DNA from 3 places in the Lujinxingia litoralis genome. Region 2 is predicted to be linked to each of the others. Evidence: riboswitches for the same ligand, from Rfam matches in the RefSeq annotation. Region 2 holds a riboswitch; each other region holds the start of a gene.
The links. Region 2 has a riboswitch for cobalamin ahead of DL240_RS02805 (ribonucleoside-diphosphate reductase subunit alpha). Riboswitches for the same ligand answer to the same signal wherever they lie in the genome.
Positions count from the first base shown of each region.

Region 1: linked by a shared signal. The riboswitch ahead of DL240_RS11800 (hypothetical protein) and the one ahead of DL240_RS02805 (ribonucleoside-diphosphate reductase subunit alpha) in region 2 are both predicted to bind cobalamin.
Region 3: linked by a shared signal. The riboswitch ahead of DL240_RS03945 (acyl-CoA thioesterase) and the one ahead of DL240_RS02805 (ribonucleoside-diphosphate reductase subunit alpha) in region 2 are both predicted to bind cobalamin.

Region 1 is NZ_QHKO01000005.1:45,773-53,241, reverse strand. It holds gene thrS (threonine--tRNA ligase) at 1-1,027, shown strand, start outside; gene DL240_RS11805 (cell surface protein) at 1,172-1,852, opposite strand; gene DL240_RS11800 (hypothetical protein) at 1,849-2,322, opposite strand; cobalamin riboswitch at 2,490-2,696, opposite strand; RNA gene ffs (signal recognition particle sRNA small type) at 2,794-2,884, opposite strand; tRNA gene DL240_RS11790 (tRNA-Ser) at 2,948-3,035, opposite strand; tRNA gene DL240_RS11785 (tRNA-Ser) at 3,071-3,157, opposite strand; gene tadA (tRNA adenosine(34) deaminase TadA) at 3,162-3,698, opposite strand; tRNA gene DL240_RS11775 (tRNA-Arg) at 3,733-3,806, opposite strand; tRNA gene DL240_RS11770 (tRNA-Ser) at 3,932-4,020, opposite strand; tRNA gene DL240_RS11765 (tRNA-Ser) at 4,079-4,161, opposite strand; gene DL240_RS11760 (porin) at 4,773-6,254, shown strand; gene DL240_RS11755 (CehA/McbA family metallohydrolase domain-containing protein) at 6,283-7,469, shown strand, end outside.
Region 2 is NZ_QHKO01000001.1:678,254-685,722, reverse strand. It holds gene DL240_RS02820 (choice-of-anchor Q domain-containing protein) at 1-1,120, opposite strand, end outside; gene DL240_RS02815 (class I SAM-dependent methyltransferase) at 1,997-2,692, shown strand; gene DL240_RS02810 (ribonucleotide-diphosphate reductase subunit beta) at 2,843-3,862, opposite strand; gene DL240_RS02805 (ribonucleoside-diphosphate reductase subunit alpha) at 3,859-6,234, opposite strand; cobalamin riboswitch at 6,465-6,674, opposite strand; gene DL240_RS02800 (XRE family transcriptional regulator) at 7,021-7,469, shown strand, end outside.
Region 3 is NZ_QHKO01000001.1:953,980-961,448, forward strand. It holds gene DL240_RS20925 (pirin family protein) at 1-370, shown strand, start outside; gene DL240_RS03930 (DMT family transporter) at 571-891, shown strand; gene DL240_RS03935 (hypothetical protein) at 924-1,109, opposite strand; gene DL240_RS03940 (hypothetical protein) at 1,195-1,398, shown strand; gene DL240_RS03945 (acyl-CoA thioesterase) at 1,402-1,767, opposite strand; cobalamin riboswitch at 1,971-2,340, opposite strand; gene DL240_RS03950 (tetratricopeptide repeat protein) at 2,642-3,724, shown strand; gene DL240_RS03955 (sigma-70 RNA polymerase sigma factor region 4 domain-containing protein) at 3,881-4,831, shown strand; gene DL240_RS03960 (hypothetical protein) at 4,891-5,124, opposite strand; gene DL240_RS03965 (Fic family protein) at 5,412-6,461, shown strand; gene DL240_RS03970 (hypothetical protein) at 6,463-6,648, opposite strand; gene DL240_RS03975 (hypothetical protein) at 7,048-7,469, opposite strand, start outside.

The DNA.
Region 1 (7,469 bases), on a different contig from region 2:
TCACGGTCAGAACTACTGCCTCAAGCCGATGAACTGCCCGGACACCATGCTCTACTTCAAGAGCAAGAAGCGCTCCTACCGCGAGCTCCCGCTGCGGGTGGCCGAGTTCGGACACCTCCACCGCAACGAGCTCCCCGGCGCGCTGGGCGGCGCCACCCGCGTGCGCCAGTTCTGCCAGGACGACGCCCACATCTTCACCACCGAGGAGCACATCACCCAGGAGATCTCCATGCTCCTGGAACTCGTCGAGCGCACCTACGGCATGTTCAACATGGAGTACGACGTCGAGATCTCCACGCGTCCCGACGACTTCATGGGCGAGGTCGAGCTCTGGGATCGCGCCGAAGGCGCGCTCAAAGAGGCGCTGGAGGCGGCCGGAAAGCCCTTCACCATCAACGAGGGCGACGGCGCCTTCTACGGGCCGAAGATCGACTTCCAGGTGCGCGACTGCCTGGGCCGCTCCTGGCAATGCGCCACCATCCAGCTCGACTTCCAGCTGCCCCGACGCTTTGAGCTCACCTACACCGCCAGCGACAACTCCGAGCGCACCCCGATCGTCATCCACCGCGCCATCGCCGGCAGCCTGGAGCGCTTCTTCGCCATCCTGCTCGAGCACCTGGCCGGAGCCTTCCCCACCTGGCTGGCGCCGGTACAGGCGGTGATCGTGCCGATCACCGACGAGCAGAACGACTTCGCCTGGGAGGTCGCCAGAGACCTCAAGCGCTCGGGCATCCGCGTGGAAGTCGACGATCGCAGCGAGAAGATGGGCTTTAAGATTCGCGAGGCCGAGACCCAGAAGGTCCCCTACATGCTGGTCATCGGCGGACGCGAGGCCGAGGCCGGCACGGTCGCCCTGCGCACCTACCGTGACGGGCGCCGCGGCACCCTGCCCCTGGCCGAGGTCAAAGCCGAGATCCTCGAGCACATCGCCGAGCGCACCCTGGATGTCGACGCCCAGGTCAGCGGCCTGGCCGCCATCGTCGAAGATGCCCCCAGCGGCGAAGACATGGCCGAGCGCGGCTACTAAGCAAGCGCGCTCGCCAGGCGAGTTCAGAACGATCGAAGCTGCATAAAAAAGCCGCGCTCCCCAAAAGGGGAGCGCGGCTTTTTTATGCCCTCAAGCAGCGAGCGGCAACGCGGCGCGTGCACGCTCGCTGATCGGCGGGCTTAGTTACTCGACGTGCAGAATCCCCACCGCATCCAGATCAAAGCCCTGGCTCGGCGAAGCTCCCACGCCCCAGAGATCGCGAATGCGCACGAAGCGAGCTCGGCTCAGGCCGACCTCGGCCAGATCAAAGGCGTCGCCGCCGGTGATCGCCACCGAGAGTTCAGGATGCTCCAGCGCCTCGTAGGCCAGCGTGGGCCTCCAGCCGGCGCAACCAACGTAGGGCGGCGCGTCATCCGGCGAGGCCACACACTCAAAGGTATGCCAGGCCTCCCCGTCTTCGCTGACCGCGATCTCCCCGAGTTCCGCAAACACCTGGTCCGGATCGCCATCGGCGTAAAAGGGGTTCTCAAACACCACGAAATCCGCCCCTTCGCCATCCACAATGACCCGGTCGCCAAAGCCCAGCACGATCTCTCCACCGGCGCCCAGACTCAGCACATCCAGCGAGGCCGAGGTCGTGCCCTTTCCCTGCGGCGGACCAAGCACCACGTCGGGGAGGTTCCCCTCGCCAAAACCTGCCCCTTCCCCCGGCGTAAAACTCACCACCTCCGAGGCGTAGGGCAGCCCCGCCCACCAGGGGCCCGGTTCGGCTGTGTCATCGACCTCCCCGCAGCCCAGCGCCCCCCCCGGGGCGGCGGCAAGCAGCGTCACCACTGCCAGGCGCTTCCAGCGTGCGGCGATCATTTGCGGGTCATCTTCGTCCAGGCGAACCCACCGCAGCCGCCGTTCTCCGGATCGCTGGCGTCGGCATCGGCGCTGCGATCGATCGCGCGGGCGTCTTCCACCGTCTCCAGATCAAAGGCGACCATGCAGTAGTAGAAGCTGTCGTCGACCACCGGCGTCCACACCACCACGTTGTAGCGGTCCGCCCCAAACTCCGCGTCGGAGGTGTTCTGGGTAATGGCGAAATCCGCCTCGTTATCATACTCGGTCAACAGCATCATCCCCCAGGTCTCTTCGGTGATGGTCTCGTCGTAGCCGAAGTTCGTGGCCCACTCCCCGGCCACCTCAATGCCCTGGTCCTGGTTGTCATTCTGCTCGCACTCGGCCCCTTCACACTCCACCGGCGCGTCGGTCTCACCACAGGCCGCCAGACACAGGCCACCGGCCAGCATCAGCGCCATCAAACCCACCCGATTTTTCAGCGTCGTCATCTCAATCTCCTTACCTGTCCGGGCGGAGATCGAGGGGCGGCAGCGGGACAACCCCGCACACGAGCGGCAAACACACCTGGCAGGTTCATCCTGCGGCCGCACGCATGAGCCGGCGCACTCGCGCCCGGGCTGCTGCGTTCCTCTCGCCACCGACCCGAAGCGATTGGGGGTACACCGTCGACGCAGCAATATCCTGGCTCTCGGATCACCTTCGCCCGTCCCCTTCCCGACGTTTGAAACACGCCAGTGGGTTACGACAGGTTCATCACCGATGACAGTTGCGGGGGCAGCGCTGGACTTTCACCAACTTCCTGCCGCGTCAATCCTGCCCGCGTGCTAGCACCGCCCGGGCATCCGGGTCAACGCAGATTGAACGCACCGGGCCCGAGCAAAAAAAAGCCCCGCAACGCTTAATGAAGCGTCGCGGGGCTCATGTTCATCACTCCACGTCGGGGTGGAGTTCTCTTCGACCCTCAAGCGGCCAGCGCACACTCTGTACCTGGTCCGCTGCTTCCTCCCGGACCTGACGGGGTGCCAGGCCAGCAGTCGCACTGGCCGCTCAGGGGTCGAACATCCCCACCCTAAGGGGGGATGGGGTGAGCCGTCAACAGCCCACCTCGAAGAGCGGAGAGAGAGGGATTCGAACCCTCGATACGCTATAAACGTATACACGCTTTCCAAGCGTGCGCCTTCAACCACTCGGCCACCTCTCCAACAGATCCATTTTCATGGTCTGATACTACAAAAACGGAGGGGGTGGGATTCGAACCCACGGTACCCGTGAAGGTACACTTGATTTCGAATCAAGCGCCTTCGACCACTCGGCCACCCCTCCGCACTTAAGATGCATCCTCGTTGGAGGAGTCATCCTGACTTGCTGACGCTTTACGCTTCTCACGAATACTGCGGAAAAATTCGCTTAAAACCCGTCCACTTGCTGCCGAAAGGACACCTTCTTTCACCTCGATACTATGATTTAATCGAGGATCTTCTCCCATGGCAAAAAGCGAACGCATCGCGCCGGCTTTTGGATCTCGTGCACCAAAAACAACCCGCCCTACTCGCGCGTTTACCAACATACCCGCGCACATGGGACAGGGTTCCAGGGTCACGTAGACCGTACATTCCTGGAGTCTCCAGCTACCCAACACTTGCGCCGCGCGTCGAACCGCAATCAGTTCGGCGTGGGCTGTCGGGTCTTGCCAGGTTTCTCGCCGGTTAAACCCGCGAGCGATGATTTCACCCTCGTATACGACCACAGCTCCGACAGGGACTTCGCCCTCTGCCTTAGCTTTTTCGGCCTCTTCGAGAGCCTGCATCATAAAGATGTTGTCGATGTTTTTTCGAGACACTTTTAAACCTGACTCCAAAAACAAAGAAACGCTCTTAATTCATTAAGAGCGTTTCTAGCGCACCTGGAAGGGTTCGAACCTCCAACCTATGGTTCCGTAGACCATTGCTCTATCCAGTTGAGCTACAGGTGCGTGCTATGTGCTTGCTGCGTTGTTTGCCGTTCTCCCGTCCGGCGTGCCATTTTATTAGCACCGCCGTTTTGGTTTTGCAAGCACTTTTTCGACTTTTTTTTCAGTTTCTTTTTTCAGTCGAAAAGCGGAGAGGGAGGGATTCGAACCCTCGATACGGTTTAAGCCATATACTCCCTTAGCAGGGGAGCGCCTTCAGCCACTCGGCCACCTCTCCGTACACGTTCTTATTCACTTTTCAAACACCATCCTGCAAGCAGGAATTTACTTTTGAGCGGAGGAGGTGGGATTCGAACCCACGAAGCTTGCGCTTGCCGGTTTTCAAGACCGGTGCCTTCAACCGCTCGGCCACTCCTCCAGGAGCCGCCTCCCTGTTCGACTTCGCCGCGCCAGGGAATCGGGAGAATACTCGGCACGAAGTTTCCGTCAAGACACTTTTCCTAAAAAAGTTCATTTTTCACGCACTCCCCTCGCTCCAATTCGGGTTTCGCCTTAATTTATGCGGAGATCGTCAATCCGCCCTCTTCGCCCTCTCCCGTCGCACCACCGGATCTCGGCCCTCCTATCCGGGATCCGCGCGCTCTCCCCCCCCCGCAAGGCGCCCCTCAATAACCGGCCCTATATAAGGAGGGGGTTGCTGCCCTCCCCTTTGGCCTGCTGAGTACCGGCCGCGCAAGCATCCCCGCCTCCCGGGCCCCGCGCGCTCTCCGCCCCCGCAAGGCGCCCCTCAATAACCGGCTCTATATAAGGCGGGAACTCCGGCCATGCTCCTCGCCACCTTTTGCGATCGCCCGCCCCACCCGGGCTGTGGACGCTCCCGGCCAGCGTGGTGTACACCTTACCCGCTAGCTCTTACGACGCCGGGAGCCGAGGCTCACGGCGGACGATACGCTGGGCGGCACCTGGCCGCGCCAGCACGTTCACAGATGACGTAGTGGTGTTTTTCCTGCCCGAAAAGAGGCCCTGATCATGGTGCGTATGAAGTCCAGGGCGACGGTCGCCGTCGTCGCGCTCTCCCTCCTCGTTGCAACCGATGTATGGGCCCAGGAGCCCGAGAGCCCTCAAGAGGTTGATCTCGATGGCACCAGCCTCCCTGCGTTACTCGAGGGTGATCCCGAGGCCCGTGACAACGACGAGCCCGCCGCCCCCACGCCCACCCAGGCCGTGGAGCAGGCCCAGCAGGTCGCCGAAGAGACGAGCCGCCAGAACGTGGCCCCCGACGAGCGTGCCCAGCCCCGACCGCAACCCACCAACGTCGCCGGCACCGAAGAGGTGACGCTTGACGACGCCGAGGTCGAAGCGGAGCTCCGCCCCGACGAGCCCGTGGGCGCCGTGGCCCTGGCGCCGGCGCGTCCGACTCCCGGTTCGGTGGTGATCGCCGGCAACGGCGGGCTCACCGGCCCCTGGCGCCTGACCCTGGGGGGCTACCTGCGCAGCGGCTACACCGCGATCGCCGATGATCCCAACGTCGAGCTCATCGGCCGCAATGATGGCTTCACCATCGCCGACGCCCGCCTGACCACCACCGGTGAGATGGACAACGGCCTGGGCTTTGTCTTCCAGTTCGATGCCGGCAGCCGACTGCTGCGCACCGGGCAAGACTCCCCGGTCGAGGCGCTGGCGCTGCGCATGACCGACGTCTACGCCTTTTATGCCCCTTATGATCTGCTGGAGATCAACATCGGGCAGTTCAAGGCCCCCTTCGACGTCGAAGACCTGATCTCCACCGGCGACCTCCTCTTTGTGAACCGCTCCGTCGTCAACCGCGGCGTGCAGAACGTGGAGGGCTACAACGTCGACGGGCTCTCCGCCGGCCGTCAGGTCGGGATCCAGGTACGCGGCGACCACTTCTTTGGTCAGGAAGACCACCAGGGCCCGGGCTTTAGCTACGCGCTGGCCGCCACCAACGGCAACGGCCCCAACGCCTCGCTTAACGCCAACGACCGCCTGGCCTACTTCGGGCGCCTGATGCTCCACTGGGGCGATTCGGTCGCCCTGGGCGGCGCGCTCTTCTACAACGATGACACCGCCGGCGATCCGCCCAACCGCGTCGACCGGGTCCACCGCGGGTTTACGGCCGACCTTCAGGTCAACCTCTACGGCGCCACGCTCCTGGCCAACGTGCTGGCCACCTCCGTGGGCTCTCCCGACCTCCCCGATAGCCCCGAAGTCAGCGCCCTGGGCTACACCCTCCAGCTCGCCTACGAAGAGCCCTTCTTCGGATTGCAGCCGGCCTACCGCTTCTCCAGCTACGACCCCTCCAGCAACTACGGCGACGTGCCCAGCGTGCTCTTCGAAAACGACCGCCTCACCTACCACACCCTCGGCCTCGGCTATAACGCCCGCACCTACCCGGTACGGGCCATGGCCAACTACACCCTGACCGTCGAGCAGGACGCCCGCGCGCTCGACAACAACCGCCTCGACCTGCTGCTTCAGCTGAGCTGGTAAGCGTCCCTCTTACGATCGGTGAGCGACCATGTTGTGCCCTTCCCCTCTCGTTCGACGCCCTTCTCCCGAGCGCACCCGGCGCCTTTGGGCGCTGCTCTTCACCGCCTTGTTAGCCGGCGGTCTCCTCCCCGGCTGCGACGAAGATGACGGTCCGGCCCCCTACGCCAGCGCCCAGCGCATCTCCCACCGCACCGAGCTCATCGGCGGGCCCACCGCCCTGGGGGAGGAAGGTGACTGGCTGCTGGAGAACGATCAGGTCCGCCTGATCATCCAGGATCTCACCTTTAACCGCGGCTCCGGGATCTTTGGCGGCTCGCTGATCGACGCCGACTTAAAGCGCCCCGAAGCCCAGGGCGATCCCCTCGGCGGCAGCGGACGCGATGCCTTCGGGGAGCTCTTCCCGGCCTTCTTCCTGGAGGTGGTCAACCCCGAGGAGATCGTCGTCGTAAATGACGGCTCCAACGGAGAGGCGGCGATCTTAGAGGTGCGCGGGCGCGGCGGGGAGTTCGTCACGATGCTGCGCTTCTTCAACCAGGCGATGGTCAACGCCTATGAGGCCGATCTGGGCGACGCCATTCGCGGCACCATCCCCACCTCGGACGGGGTGCCCCTGGTCGGGTTCACCACCCGCTACATCCTGGAGCCGGGCGCGCGCCACGTTAAAGTGGAGGCCGAGCTGGTGAACAATGCACAGGCCTCGCTCACCTTCCCCAACCGCGACATCGTCAACGCGCTCGGCACCTTCTTGCCCGACATCAACTTCAACGGCTTCACCGTGCCCACGGGCATGGTGCTGGGGATGGGCGCGCTCAACAGCATCTTTTTGCCCGGCATGGGCTACGATCTGCGCTTCGGGCTCGAAGAGGTCTACAGCCGCCCCATCGATCTGCCGGCCTTCCCCGGCCACATCACCGATCTGGTGGCCACGGCCAGCGCGCGCGGGGTGAGCTACGGGTTTGCAGCCGCCGCCGATCCCGACTCCAACTTCATCTACAACAAGCGCGAGGCCTACGGCGAGCACGTCAACCCCTACGACATGCTCTTCCTCTTCTATGCCTCGGGCTTCGGCGGGGTCTTCACCAACGAGATCCCCACCCGCCTGGCCCCCTCGTACTGCGATCCCCAGCGCCCGGCCGCCCAGGTCTGTGCCGAGATCGAAGCCAACTGCCAGAGCGGCGACTGCCAGGAGCTGGGTCAGCAATGCCTGCAGCGCTA
Region 2 (7,469 bases):
GTTGCCCCTGCAAGGCTGAGGTCCAGAGGCGAGTGTTCTCGATGCGAAGGTTATCCCACTGCTGCGTGCCGCATTTGTTGTAGATGTCGGCGTCCACCTGGAGGCTGTCGCCGCTGCAATGGTGGATGTCGACGTGATTCAAGCGCACATCACGGGCATGGGTGACAGCGACGCAATGAGAGTCGACCTGGGTATCAAAGGTCCCGCGCAGGCAATGGTGGATCTCGGAGTTTTCAACGAGCACATCGTCGGCGGCGATGTGCAGGCAGTCGACCTGGTTGTGCCCCATCGACACATTTCGAATGATGGCGTGGTCGCCGTTGTAGTCGTAGTACACCTCAGAGGACGAGGGGGACTCCGGCGAGCCGTTGCAGGTGCCCCAGTGAGTAACGGCAATCATGCTTCGGAAGGCGCGTTCTCGGGGGCCGCCCGGCGTGTCGGAGTTCTCATAGCGGGCCGCAAAGTCGTCGGCGGCGTAGTTCCCATCCAGCACAAACCCGTCCAGAACGAAGTACTGATGCTTGATCAGGAAGAACTCCCCGCCGTACTCGCCGGCGCGCGTCAGGACCGGGCGGTCATCAGGGTCGAAGGCTCTCAGGCAGATGCGCTCATCCGCCGTACCATCCCGAGCCGTGTGGGTTCGGGTCGTGACGTCATACTCGCCGGGCATCACCCAGACCGTGTCGCCGGGCATTGCCAGGTTGAGTGCTTCCTGGATGGTGTTGAAGGGGCTGGCCTGAGAGCCGTCGCCGTTGGTGGGGGCGTTGGCGACATAGTACTGCGCACCGTCGGTAGAACACTCGGGGCTTGGCGCCGGTGTGCTCATCAATCCGGGCGTCGGGCGCGGGCCCAGAGGTTCTGGCTGGGGATTTGTGCCGCCGTCGGTACCACCGTCTGTGTCACCATCGGGACCGCTGTCGGTGCCCGCGTCATCGCCAGCATCGTTGCCGCCGTCGCTACCGCCATCAATAGGGGGGCCACTATCCGCGTCCTCTTGCGCGCCGGTGTCGTCCGGCAAGGAGGTATCAGGTGTGTTGATAGGAGGAGCAGGGGAATCGCCGGAGGAGCAGGCGACTGCCATCGTCAACGTCAGTGCGAATAGAATCGATCGTTGCTGCATCGTGCTCTCCCCATGTGTCGCGCGGCGCACTCCTGTCCTCGCCAGGGGCGGAATTCGAGTGTGCTCGGGCTTGTCGCCTCAGGTCGAACCTTCAGGCCTGCCCGCTAGAGTCTTCCCGCGCAGATATCTCGGTGGATGGACTGTGCGCGAATACTTGCATCGACCGGCACGGCGTGCAACTCGGCGCAGCAGTGTCCGAGAGCGTTCCGCGGCTGGAAAACCTCGCATCGCGGCCGCGTAAAGGGGGGCAGAGGAGGCGACGTTGGAAGGGGCTGATAGCGTCCCGTAGGGGCCGGATCTCTAAGGCGCTGAGTGGACGCTAGAGCAATCAGTGAGGCCGGTTGACAGGCCGTATGATCGAGGACCGCTTGCGTTTGAAGGCGCCACGACGAGGGTTTTCTGGGAGCAACTCCATACCTCGTCGGCGTAGTCGCGATTTTCCGGGCTAAAACATGATTGCAGGCGATGCGAAGGGGATTTTCCGGGCTAAAACATGATTGCAGGTGATGCGAAGGGGATTTTCCGGGCTAAAACATGTTTGCAGGGGCTGCGAAGGGGATTTTCCGGGCTAAAACATGATTGCAGGGGCTGCGAGCGTGATCCGAGCTGCGTAAAACTCGTGTGCGTCGGCTGCGAACGTGTTTTCGAGCTTAAAAAAGCGTTTGCATGGGCTGTTAACGCGGTACCGAGCCGAGAAGTCGCTTTTGCATCGGCTGCGAACGTGTTTTGGGTTTCAGAAACTCGTTTACATCGGCTGCGCTCGTGTTTTGGGCCTCGGGGACGAGGGGGGGGAAGGCCGACGAAGTTACGTTCGGCGTGTTAGTGGTAGGACGAAGGGCGTTCCAGCGACGTTTCAGAACAGATAGGAGGCAAACGATGACTCGTCCCAAGAGCTTTGATGACGCCACACGTTACGAGCGGCAGATTCGTGCGCTTGTGCCCGGGTATGATGTGCTTCATGCCGTGATACCCGCGATGCTTCGGGCTGCATGCACAAACCCTCGGCGGATACTCGTTGTGGGGTGTGGTACTGGCACCGAGGCGATTGCCGTGGCTCGTACGTTCGCCGGATGCGAGGTGGACTGCGTCGACCCCTCCAGTGAGATGATTGAGCATGCGGCGACTGCGATTCGGAAGGCAGGCCTGGAGTCTCGGGTTCGGGTGAATGCGTGCGAACTCAACAGGTTTGTCGTGGAGCAGCCCTACGATGCGGTGGTGTCAACGCTTGTGGGGCACCTGATCCCGGACGACGGGGCTCGGGCCTCTTTTCTCTGTGACATCGCAGGGGCAATGGCCCACGGCGCCTCGGCCTTAGTGACGGAGATTGAGTGCTCCACTCATGAGGGCTCGCTACTGGTAGACGCACATCTGAAATGTTCAAGCGCCTCCGGAGTGAGTGCCGACCGGCTCGAACTCCTCAAGGCGCGACTCACTCATGGTTTTCACATGCTGGAGCGGTCACGCTTTGAGGAGCTTGCTGGCGCTGCGCACATGCAGGTTCACGAAGAGTTTTTTCGATGTTTCAATGTGGTAGGACGTCGCCTTGTACGCTCGCAACGCGTCGAGGCCTGACGGTCCGGTCCCCGCCGCGCCAGCAAACATCCTGCCGGCCCAGCATTGGGTTTATCCGCTCGTTCCCTTCGTTCGCCGGTGACGCCAGGGGGCAGCGCACGTCGAGGCGCGGAGCTGCTCCCTGGTTCACCGGCGGAGCTGGTCGGGCGCTTAGAAGGTTTCGTCGAAGCTCACTTCGCCGCCGACGGCAACTTGATAGGCAGAGACACGGCGCTCGAAGAAGTTCGTGACCTCTTGCACATCTTGCAGCTCCATGAACGCGAGCGGGTTCTTCGTGCCGTAGAGCGCGGGCATCCCGAGGGTGTGCAGGCGTTGATCGGCGCAGTGCTCGAGGTAGGCGCGAATGTCGGCCACGGTCAGCCCGGCGACGCCGCTACCCAGGAGGTCTTCGGCGAATTGTGTCTCACAGGCGACGGCTTCACGCAGCATGGTGTGGACGTCGTCGGTGAGCGAGGCGTCGAAGAGTTCGGGCTCCTCTCGACGTACGGTCTGAACGACCTCGAAGGCAAAGGCCATGTGTGCGCTCTCGTCGCGAAAGACCCAGCTGGTGCCTGCGGCCAGTCCGTGGAGTAGCCCGCGAGATCGGAGGTAGTACACGTAGGCGAAGGCGCCGAAGAAGAAGAGTCCTTCGATGCAGGCGGCGAAACAAATAAGGTTGAGTAGAAATTGACGCCGGTGAGCACGGGTCTCCAGGCGATCGAGCTCGTCGATCGAGTCTATCCATCGCATGCAAAACTCGGCCTTGGTGCGAATGGAGGGGATGTTCTCGATGGCAGCAAAAGCGGCGTGGCGATCTGCGGGGTCGGGCACGTAGGTGTCCAGCAGCGTCAGGTAAAACTGGACGTGCAGGGCTTCCTCGTAGAGTTGTCGGGAGAGGTACATCCGCGCCTCGGGGGCGTTGATGTGTTGATAGAGGTTGAGCACGAGGTTGTTGGCCACGATGGAGTCGCCGGTCGCGAAGAACGCGACGAGGCGTTGCACCAGGTGTTTTTCGGCCGGGGTGAGTTTGTCCCGAAGGTCGTTGACGTCGGTGGAGAAGTCGACCTCTTCGACGGTCCAGGTGTTTTTGATGGCGTCGCGGTACATCTCGTAGAAGGCCGGGTAGTTCATCGGACGCAGGGTCAGGCAGAAACCCGGGTCGAGCAGGTGTCGGGGGCGTTGTGTGGTCATTGGCAGGCCTCGCAGATGTCAGGGTTTTCGAGTGAGCACGCCACCGCCGCGGCGTCGGGGGTACGCCGGGTCGCCCGGGCGATCCGGGTGGCCGGCCGAGAGCGCAGGTAGTAGGTCGTCTTCAGACCGCGTTTCCAGGCGTAGAAGTACATCGACGAGAGTTGTCCGATCGTCGGACTCTCGATGAAGAGGTTGAGCGACTGGCTCTGGTCGATGAACGCGCCGCGGTCGGCGGCCATATCGATCAACGAGCGCATCGGGAGTTCCCAGGCGGTTCGAAAGAGAGCCCGCAGTTCGTCGGGGAGCGCATCGATGGCCTGGACTGAGCCTTCGCTCTCCTTAAGGCGGTCACGCATCTCGTCGTCCCAGCGCCCGAGTTGTTTGAGTTCGGCGACCAGGTAGCGGTTTACCTGGAGGAAGTCGCCGGAGAGGGTTTCGCGTTTGAAGAGGTTTGAGACCTGGGGCTCGATGCACTCGAAGCAGCCGGCGATCGAGGCGATGGTGGCGGTCGGGGCGACGGCGCAGAGCAGAGAGTTGCGCAGCCCCACCTGCTGAATCTTTGCGCGCAGACGCTCCCAGCGTTCGGGCTCGCTTGGCGTCACGTTCCACGCATCAAACTGGAGCTCCCCACGGGCGGCACGGGTTTCATCAAACGCGGCGTGGGGGCCGAGTTCTGCGGCGAGTTCGAGGGAGGTGGTCAGGGCGTTAAAGTAGATTTCTTCGGAGATGTGTTGGGAGAGAGTGCGCGCCCGGGGACTGTCGAAGGGCAGACGCATCTGAAAAAACACGTCCTGCAGGCCCATGAGTCCGAGTCCGACCGGGCGCCAACGCGAGTTTGACGCTGCTGTGGAGGGAATCGGGTAGTAGTTGAGATCGATCACCCGATCGAGCTGGCGCACCGCTCGTCGTACGGTCGCGGCGAGCTGGTCGAAGTCAAAGTGGACCTCTCCCGTGGAGTCGATTCGGGTGTGTCGGGCCAGATTGATCGAGCCCAGGTTGCAGACGGCGGTCTCTTCTCCGGAGGTCACCTCAATGATCTCCGTGCAAAGGTTGGAGAGGTGAACAGTTCGTCCGGGGAGGGCGGTCTGGTTGCAGGCGCGGTTGGCGTGATCTTTAAAAGTCATCCACCCGTTGCCGGTCTGAGCCAGCGTACGAATCATGCGTGCGTAGAGATCACGAGCTTTGATGGTACGGCTGGCGAGTCCGGCCCGCTCGGCCTCTTCGTAGCGTTGTTCGAAGGCGTCGCCGTAGAGGTCGGGTAGCTCCGGGACGTGTTTCGGATCAAAGAGGCTCCAGTCTGCGTCGGCTTCGACGCGGCGCATGAAGAGATCAGGAACCCAGTTGGCGATGTTCAGGTTATGCGTGCGTGCGGCCTCGTCACCGGTGTTGTCACGAAGTTCCAGGAACTCTTCGATATCCGCGTGCCAGGGCTCCAGGTAGACGCAGCAGGCTCCCTTGCGCTTGCCGCCCTGGTTCACGGCGGCGACGGACGCATCCAGTGTTTTGAGCCAGGGGATGATACCGTTGGAGCGACCGTTGGTGCTGCGTATGAGGGAGCCGCGTGCGCGCACGCGGTGGAAGGCCATGCCGATGCCGCCGGAGAACTTCGAGAGCATCGCGACGTCGGTATAGCTGCGGTAGATGTCGGGGAGTTCGTCGGCTGGAGAGTCGAGGAGAAAGCAGCTGGAGAGTTGCTCGTAGCAGGTGCCGGCGTTGAAGAGCGTGGGGGAGCTGGGGAGATACTCCAGCCTGGAGAGGAGGTTGTAGAGCTCGAGCGCCTCATCGAACCCTTCGCTCAGTGCGCACGCAATGCGCAGAAAGAAGTACTGCGGCAGCTCCAACAGGCGTTGGTGCTCGGAGTCTCGCAGCAGGTAGCGGTCGTGCAAGGTCTTCAGCCCGAAGTACTCAAAGAGGTGATCGCGCTCTGGCGCGATGAGAGCATCGAGTTGAGGGGCGTGTGCACGCACAAAGTGATGGAGGCGGTCATTGTAACGCCCGACTGCGTGTCCGGCGAAGATGCCTTGCGAGAACGAGGTGACTCCCTCGGCCTCGACATCGGCGCTCATGCGCTGCGCCAGTAGCCTGGCAGCCAGGCGAGAGTATTCGGGCTCTTCAAGCATCAGCGAGGCTGCGACCTGAATCGAGAGGTCCTCGAGTTCGCGTTGGGTCGCGCCGTCAAAGATGCCCTCGATGGTGCGAAGGGCGACGCGCTGCGGAACAACCTGGTCAAGGCCGTCGGCGCATCGTGAGATCGCGTCCACGATCCGGTCCAGGCTCACGCTTTCAGGGGAGCCATCACGCGTCATGATACGCACGTGCCGGTTCTGTGCGGTGGGCGTGGATGGGGCTGGGGGGGCAGGGGCGTCGTTCATGGTGCTCTCTCGCGACTCTCCGGAGCGAAACTCGCTCGGTTTCTAAAGCGCGGGGCGAACGACTCGGACCAGACAACCTGTACCTGCGAAGAGGAGGGCGCCGGTCAACCTTCGCTCCCGCGAGCGGAGGGATCGCTCGGGGGGCAAGGTCGGCTCGACAGTACAGGTGTCCGTCGAGACCAGGCTCACCTCCCACGAGTGTTCCCAGGTCGAACTGGCGCGGGGTATCTCTCCCACGCCAGGCGCTGGCAGGTCTTCGGGCTTACGAGCGCGCTCCCTGATGGAAGCTCCTACTGCCCACCGCTTCCCAGGCTTAAGCCCAGTGCCATTGGTGGGGGTCGTTCTCGAATACCGCTGCGGGGCAGCTCCGGAGTCACACCGGATTCCCTCTTGAGCTTCGCGAAGGCATCGCGAAGCACCAGAGCGGATGGCTGTATATAGTGGGCTTGTGGGGGCGTCAACCACATCATCTTGTGTTTGGTCCGGCTTCTGCGAGAAGCCCGGCCCGGCGCCTGCCGGTCGTTCCACGAGGCGAAAACCTCATAAGGGGGCACGCAACCATAACCTGTGTTCATGCGGAAAAGGCCCCCCGTGCCGCACCCCGTGTCCGGGCGAAGGGGGCTTGGGAAGGGCAGTCCGGGGCACCTTGTCGCGTGGCGAGCGACGCACGTTCGGGGAGGACCTCGCGAGGGACGTGAGCAAAATGACGTGTGGCTGCGTGTCTTGTTTGCTTTACATGTTGTCTGGGTTGCTTTACATCCTCCGGGGCTCAACCTCGGAGGTTTCTTGAACGACACAACTGCGATCTCTCTTGTTCGCGACAGGCGCACGGCCGCCGGCCTCTCTCAGGCAGAGTTGGCAGCCCGCATTGGGGTGTCTCGTCAGACGCTGAACGCGATTGAGACGGGCCGCCAGGTCCCGTCGACGACGCTGGCGCTCTTGCTTGCCAGGGCGCTCCGTTGCTCGGTGGATGAACTCTTCCGGCTTTCGGGAGGCCCGGTGGTGCAAGTTCGCCTGGCCGACGCCAGTCCATGCGCCACGAGGGTGGTGGTGGGGCGAGTGGATGGCGCGCTTGTGGCGCATCCATTACAGGACGAACGTAGTGCTGCGGACGGTGTCGTTCTGGAAAGGGAGGAGGCGCGAGCATCTGCGCTCGTCGAACTTCTGAGCGATTCGGCCGACGTGGATTGCAATCTTCTTATCGCGGGGTGTGCGCCGCTGCTCGGGGCGTTGGC
Region 3 (7,469 bases), 280 kb from region 2:
TGAGCTGCCGCCGGTCCGCCCCGGCACCCTGCGCTCGCTCTACGTGCACACCGGCCAGGGCGTCAAAGTCGCCTCCCGCGCCATCGCCAATAAGCGGCGCGTGGAGTTCGACCACCCCGGCCCCATCGTCCTGGAGGGTGGCCCGGCCGAAGCCGAAGTGCTCCTGCTGCAGGGCGCGCCCATCGGCGAACCGGTGGCCAAACGCGGCCCCTTTGTCATGAACACCCAGCAGGAGATCCGCCAGGCTTACCTCGACTACCAGAGCACCGGCTTCGGAGGCTGGAACTTTAGCGACAACGGCCCGGTCCACCCCGGCGATCAGGGCCGCTTTGCCCGCTATGCCGACGGCACCCGCGACGAACCCACCTGAACAAGAAGCCCCCGTCGCGCGCGCTTGTAGGGGCCTTTACTTTCTCGCCACCGGTGGCTATCCCCCCCGGGTACGCCGGGCGCGCTTATCTTTTCTACGAGACGAGCCGGCTGGCGCCTCGCCACCCTCTGGCGCTCAGGACGACCTGAGCGCCTGTCGTTTGATTGAGGGACGACCCTCGCCAATCAAGACGAGCGCGTATGACCAGGGCATGGATCGCCCTCATCGTCGCCGGCCTCCTCGAAGTAGGCTGGGCCACAGGGCTCAAAGAAAGCAACGGCTTCACTCGCCCCATCCCCTCCATCCTCACTGTGATCGCCATGGGCGCGAGCTTCTATCTGCTCTCCCAGGCCATGAAGGTGCTCCCGGCCAGCTCGGCCTACGGCATCTGGGTCGGCATCGGCGCGGTGGGCACGGCCATCCTCGGGATGCTGGTCTACGGTGACAGCACCTCCCCCCTGCGCTGGCTCAGCATTGTGCTGGTCGTGCTGGGCCTGGCCGGCCTCAAACTCACCACCTGAAAGCCCCGGGGCCCGCGTGCGGGCCCCGGCTCTCAAAAGTAGGTGGCCAGCCCCAGCTGCACGAGCATGCCCCGCTCCGGCGAGTTGCCCACCAGGTCGGTCATCCACTCCAGCCCGTAGTTCAGCCGGAACACCGTCTCTTTCCCCGAGACGTCGACGCCCCCCTTTGTCGCCGTCTGGGATGAGGAAACCCGCGCCGAGAGCCATTCCCAAGACACCTGGCCCGACCTGATCGCCGCCCCCCCACCGAGTGGTCCACCACCGCCGCTCTCACCGCGCTGGCAGGGCGACGCCCTGGTCTTCGTGGCCATTGACCTACAGCACTCGGTGGGCGCGCCCTTCGCCATAGAGGTCGACCTCCACCCCCTCAGCCTCAAAGCCCCTCCCGACCTCACAGAGATGGCCACCTCAGAGCTCATCAGCGACACCGGGGGCTATTTTGGTCGCGCCGAAGCCTCGCTCCCCCGGGCGATGTCCGAGGACGACCCCATCCGGCGCGACGACTGAGCCTCAGGGCGCCTGACTCGCCATGCTCTCCAGCTCCGGCACCCGCGTGGGCTTTCCGTGCGCATCGAGCGCCACCATCACGAACTTGCCCCGGGTGCCCGGCTGCCGATCGCCGCTTAAGAGGTCTTCGGCCACCAGCGTCACCTCCACCGTCACCGAGGTCCGGCCCGTCTCCACCACCCGGGCCGTCAGCTCCACGAGCTGCCCCTGGCGCACCGGCACATGAAAATCACACCGCTCGCTGCACGCCGTCACCACCGTGCGCCGCGTGTAGCGCGAGGCCACGATAAACGCGGCCTTATCCATCAGGGCCAGGGCCTGCCCCCCGAAGAGCGTGCCGTAGTGGTTGGTCTGCTGCGGAAAGACCATCTCAATCAGCTGCACCTCGGTCACAAGGCCGGGCGCGAGGGTCTGCTGGATGGTCGAGTCGTTGGAGCTGTGCATGGATCTGCCTCTCAAAAGCGTGTGGGGGCCGAAGATGCACAGCAAGCCAGAGCAACCGACGGATGTCGGCGCACGGCGACCTGCCCATCTCCCGCGAGATTCAAGGTCGATTTCGGGCTCCCTTTTCTCGGGGACTCCCGGCGCTGGCAGGTCTTCGGGCTTACGAGCGTGGCGCTCCCATCTCGGGACCAACCTCCTACCGGCCACGGCTTCCCACGCCCTTTATCAGGGGGCAGTGCCATTGGTGTGGCTTTCGTTCTCGTCAACGCCCTGAGCAGAAGGTGATGTCGCTGGATGCGAGATCGAGAGTGCGGCCAGCAAGGCGCAAAACGCAGACGATGCTTTAGCATCATCGAGGCTTTGCAACGCAGCCTGGCAGTGCTCTCGATGTAGCGGACGCGACATCAACGATAGCTCATGGCGTACTCACCGCTGCGGGGCAGCCCCGGAATCTCACCGGGTTCCCTCTTGGCCTGCACACGCTCCGGGGCGAACCCTCGACCACCGAGCGCCTGGAGACCTCGCTCCCGACCTTTGCAAAAAGGCCCGGACACCAGCGCGGCCGGAGTATCGGTCGCCCTGCCCTCAACGCGCAAGGAAAAGCCCCTCTTCCTCCCCAACCACCTCTCTGCCCCTCTGACCTTCTCCCCGGCCCCCCTTTTCTCACGCCACGCTCGCCGGCCCCATCCTGCCCTCTCATCCCACCGGCGTACCACCGAGGCTGGGCGCGGGTCGTAATGGTCTGCTACCCTGCGCACTCTCCACGTCCACGCTCCGATTCAACGCCGGCGATAGCACGATGCGAACCTACCTCTCCTTTTTTATCGTCTTTGTGGTCGGCGTGGCCTCCGGCGCCCTCCCCTTCCTCCTTCAGGCGTCGCGCTCCGAGACGCCCCCGGCGCTCCGCGCCTACAACCCGGCAAGCGAGTCCCCCCCTCGGCCCGCCCCCGGCGACGGCCACAGCGATCCCACGTCGCTCGCCAGGCCCGCGGGCACAAGCTGCGAAGCGGCGCTTGCGCAGACTCGCCAGGCCCACACCCTCGCCATCCAGGAGCGCGACGCCGCCCGCACGCAAAACCAGGAACTCACCGAGCTCATCGATCGCACCTCCGCGGCGCTGCCCATGGCCTTTCCCACCCAACTCGACGAGGCCTTTCGGCCCGAGCACTTTGAGCAGATGGTCGACCAGCTCAAAGCCGAGTGCCCCGAGATCTTTCCGCCGGAGACCACCGTGAACTGCGCCGAGTACCCCTGCGCGATGGAGTTTCCTCTGGACCATGAGGGCGACCCGCAAGAGGCCTGGCGTTTCGACTACAAAGCCGCCTGCCCGGCCATCTCCACCCTCTTTGGCCACGCCCGCCAACAGCCCATGGTCAACACCGTCGGCGACCAGACCCGCGTTCAGTACATGGTCCATGGCACCGGCGTCGGCCTCGACCAACACCTCAAGGAGCACCACCAGAAACTCCAGAACCGCCTCCAAAAGCGCTGGCATGACGAGCGCCAGGCCATGTACCGAGACTCTTTTGAAGAACCCTGCCTGAGCGCAGGCGACGCCCACGCCTGCCGCGAGCTCGCCAACGCCCACTGGAACACCACCGAGGAGCGCGAACTCTACCTGCAAACCGCCTGCGACGCCGACGACGCCAACGCCTGCAACAACCTGGCCTGGGAGCGCTGCTACGGCGCCGGCCAATGCGACGCCACCGCCGAGAGCATCGCTCGCCAGGCCGTCGCGCTCTCCCCGGAAAACGGCTACATCATCCACACCCTCGGCGAGGTGCTCTGCCAGCGCGGCCAGCCTGCTGCCGCCGCCCGCACCTGGGAGTCGGCCTGCAACATCGGCCACGACCTCTCATGCACCGAGATCTGTTCGCGCTGAGCCGAGCCCCGCCCCTCTTCCGAGGCCACACCGCCCCCCACACGCCACGCGCTCCCCTCCCCCACCCTCTGGCGAGGTGCCAGCGCCGCGTGTTAGGTGTACGCCTACATTCTGCCGGCCCCGACGCGTTCCCTCACTCGCCACCCCCTGCCGCCCATGAGCTCAGACCCCACCCGCACCAGCTTTGAGGCCGTGATGCGCGCCGGACAGGCCGCCGAGCCCACCCGCACCCAGCGCCTGCTCGCCTGGCTGGCCTACTACGGTGTCTTTGCCACCCTCACCTTCGCCCTCGGCTTCTGGGCCATCGAGCAGCTCGCCATCAGCCCCTTTGTGGTGCTCGGCCTGGCCGGCGTCGCCCTCTTTATCGCGCGCCTTTTCAAACGCTGGTTCACCGCCACGCCCTTTCGCATCGGTCTGGTGGTGGGCGCGGCGATGCCCGTGCTCGCCATGGCCCTCCTGGTCCCGGCCGGCGCCCTCCCCGGCGCCCCACAGGACCCGGGCGCTCCCACCGCGCCCTGGCGCGCGCCCCTGCAGAAACTCAAACGCCTGCGCGCCGCCGACCCCGGCGACTCCCACATCGTCTTCAGCGCGGCCGGCGACGACGCGCAGGTTGTCGTCGGCTTCACACGCTGCGTCGACGCCCTCCACCACCCCACCCCCCACCACGGATCCCTCCACAAGCAGGCCCGCGCGCGCCTGGAGCGCCACGCACCCGACTTCGCCGCCCGCGACGCCCTCCAGGTGCTCGTGATCCACGTGTGTCAGCGCTTCGACGCCGGCGACCTCGACGCCCTCCACTCCGCCCTGGATCACGAACTCGACCAGGCCGAGGAGCTCCTCAAAAGCAATCAAAGCCGGCAGGCCACCTGCGCCCCGGGCGCCTCCCTGAGCGCCCCCTCCCCCCTGAGCCTGAGCGCGGCCGCCCTCTGCCAGCTCCCCGCTGATCAGGCCCGCGCCCTGCGCCTGCACACCGAAGGCCACGATCCCGACGCCATCGCCCCCCTCCTCCACATCTCCCCTGCCGCGGCCGCCCGCCAGATCAAGCAAGGCCGCCTCAACCTCGAAGACGAAGCCCACCGCCTGGCCCGAGTCCACGGCGCATTCTAAGGGGCATTTTTTTGTAGGGGTCACACGCACAACCCCCGGGCTCAATCTCCCCCAAAAAATCAGGGGAGAATCCTTCCACCCCTCATTCTCAGCACCGCCTGGGCATGCCCCTGCGCCCACATCAAGCGCTCGTCCGGCGTCAACGACAAAAACCACCGGATAAGCGTGCGCTCGACCCCGTCCTCCGTGATCTCGTCGGGCCCCAGGCCCGTCACCGGGTCGCGCAGCTCCTCGGGAGAGGTGGACAACGCGCGTGCTTCTTCAGTCTTTGAGTCGTTCTTATCTGAGACCACAGGGACCTCCACGTTTGGGTCTGAGCGACATCGGTGTCTCACCCTCGATCCGGCGATTCCCCCCTAAAACCCTCAGCGGGCGGCGTCCATGTTGTAGCCATCGACCGAATCCCCCCGGGCATGTTTATCGGTCGCATCTCTCACCCGGCCATCAGAGCGCTGTTCTTGCACCGCAGCGGGCTTCTCGTGCGTCTGCGGCGCCTCCTGGCCAAACTCCAAACCAGCTTGCGATGTGTGTAGGGGCGAGCGACGCTTGGCCGGAGTGCCCCCCCCAAGCTGAGACGACGATGACCTTCTGGACCCCCATAAAACTTCATGCTCTGCCCGACGGTCGGGTTCGCGTCTTCGAGCAGCACGCCCATACCCGCAAACTCCGCGTAGCACCTCTTTCGACGGTTCCTCAGGACGTCGTGCAGTCGCTTCCTTGTTACAGGGAGAATCCGAAATACATCACGCATTATCACCCTCAGGCAGACGGTGATGTCGAGCGCTATGCCCAGGTCGGCGACATTGTGTTTTGTGGCGAATGGCGTTTTGGCGAGATGGTGCAGGAACGCGAATTGTCTGGCTTAACGCAGGCTCTCGTCATGCTTCGCCGCGGAGGATCCGCATGGTTTCCGCTCTCCCAACTCCGCGTGCTGGATAGCAACCTTCAGCGGCAAGCGTTGACATCCGAAGACAAGCACCTGATCGCAACGAATCGCCTTCACCTTCACTCCGTGGCGGAGGTCAATCAGGCATTGCTGCTCGCGCAGCCGAGTGCTCGTGCGTACCTCGACAATTTAGAATCACCGCTGCTCTTCGCGCACATTCGAGAAGCGCACCGGTTATGGTTTGGCCGAGTGTTCGACTGGGGAGGCCAGCTGCGCACGGAGCACGTCGTCGTCGGCCGCGAGGAAAACGCCACCACTCCACCTGAGAAGTTGAACGAAGAACTCGATGCGTTTGACACGTTCCTCCACGGCCTTCATCACCACCTTAATGGGGACTCGAACTCTCCTGAGCTGGCACCAATCTGGTTGCGAATGGCGGATTTCTATGTCCGACTTTGCCTGATTCATCCCTTTCGCGATGGCAACGGTCGTATCTCTCGCCAGGCCATCGAAGCGCTGCTCTCTCAGACTCTCGGGCAACCCACCCTGTTGAATTGGAACGCGCTCTCACGCGCCGGTGCGAAGACCCGATGGGCGTTTCGTGCCGCACAAGACCGCGGCGATCGACGCATTCTGGCCACGCTTTTGTTCACAGCATGGCGAACGTCGCTCGAAGGGAAACACGCTCGTTCACCCTCACTTCCCCCATGTCCCGATGGTTTACGTCAGGACATCTGCCCTTGAATCAGCGCTGCTCAATCGGCCCGCGCGGATCGTCGGCGGGGTCATCCGAGAGGTACGCGTAAAGCGGCAAAGCGGCGCCTTCAATACGGTCCGAGCCCTGACGACACTTCGCATCAAGGAGCTGCTCATCGCTGTATCGAGCTTGCCCTTTTGCGTCTGCGCGTTGTGTTTGCTTCTGCTCAGTCATCACGGCTCCCAATGAGGTCGGCGTCCTGCGAAGGTCCTTTCTCCTGCCAGTGCATCTCAAAACCTAAGCACCGAGGCTCAACGCTAAGACCACCATAGTGGGCGTTGGGTAAGGATGCCAACAGACCCGGATGTCCGTCTCAGCTCCCTCAGGCGAACGAACATGCGCTGGTTTGAAATCCCAAACAAGGGGAGTGAAAGCAAAATGTACTCCGTCGCGCCAATTCTCCTGTTTATCGTTCGCTCTCGGCTGAAGTTGAGTTCCAGGATGTGGCCCCCCTCCCCCACCAAAAACCCCGGACCGCTTAAGCGGCCCGGGGTTTTTGGTTCATCTCACGTCAGACATATCACCGCGCGCCCGGGGCACCGTTAACCCATCCCCCCGCGCGACGCGCCGCGCTCACTCGGCGAGCGGGGCCGGCTCCTCCTCACTCACCGGGTCGCCCCCCTCGATCTCCACCTCGCCATCCAACGCTTCGAGGTCGGCCGCCTCGGCCAGCCCGGCGCGCCGGCGCGCGGTGGGGCGCACCTGGTCGGCCCAGGCGGGCATGTCGGCCAGGCGAAAAAGGTGCTCCACGATGTTGGCCACCGGAATGTAGGTCTTATCCCAGGCCTCGGCGGCCTGGTCGCGGCGGTTTTGCAGGTCCTGAGTTTCGCGCTCTTCGGTCCCCATCGTGGCCAGCGCGGCTTCCAGCGCCGCCACCTGCCCGCGGATCAGCTCCCGCATCTCCTGCACATCGGGCGGGCTCATCGGGAGCTGGGGCTCAAAAGCATCAAGCCCCTGGCCCAGCTGCGCGTCGACGTTTTTGGCGTACATCACCA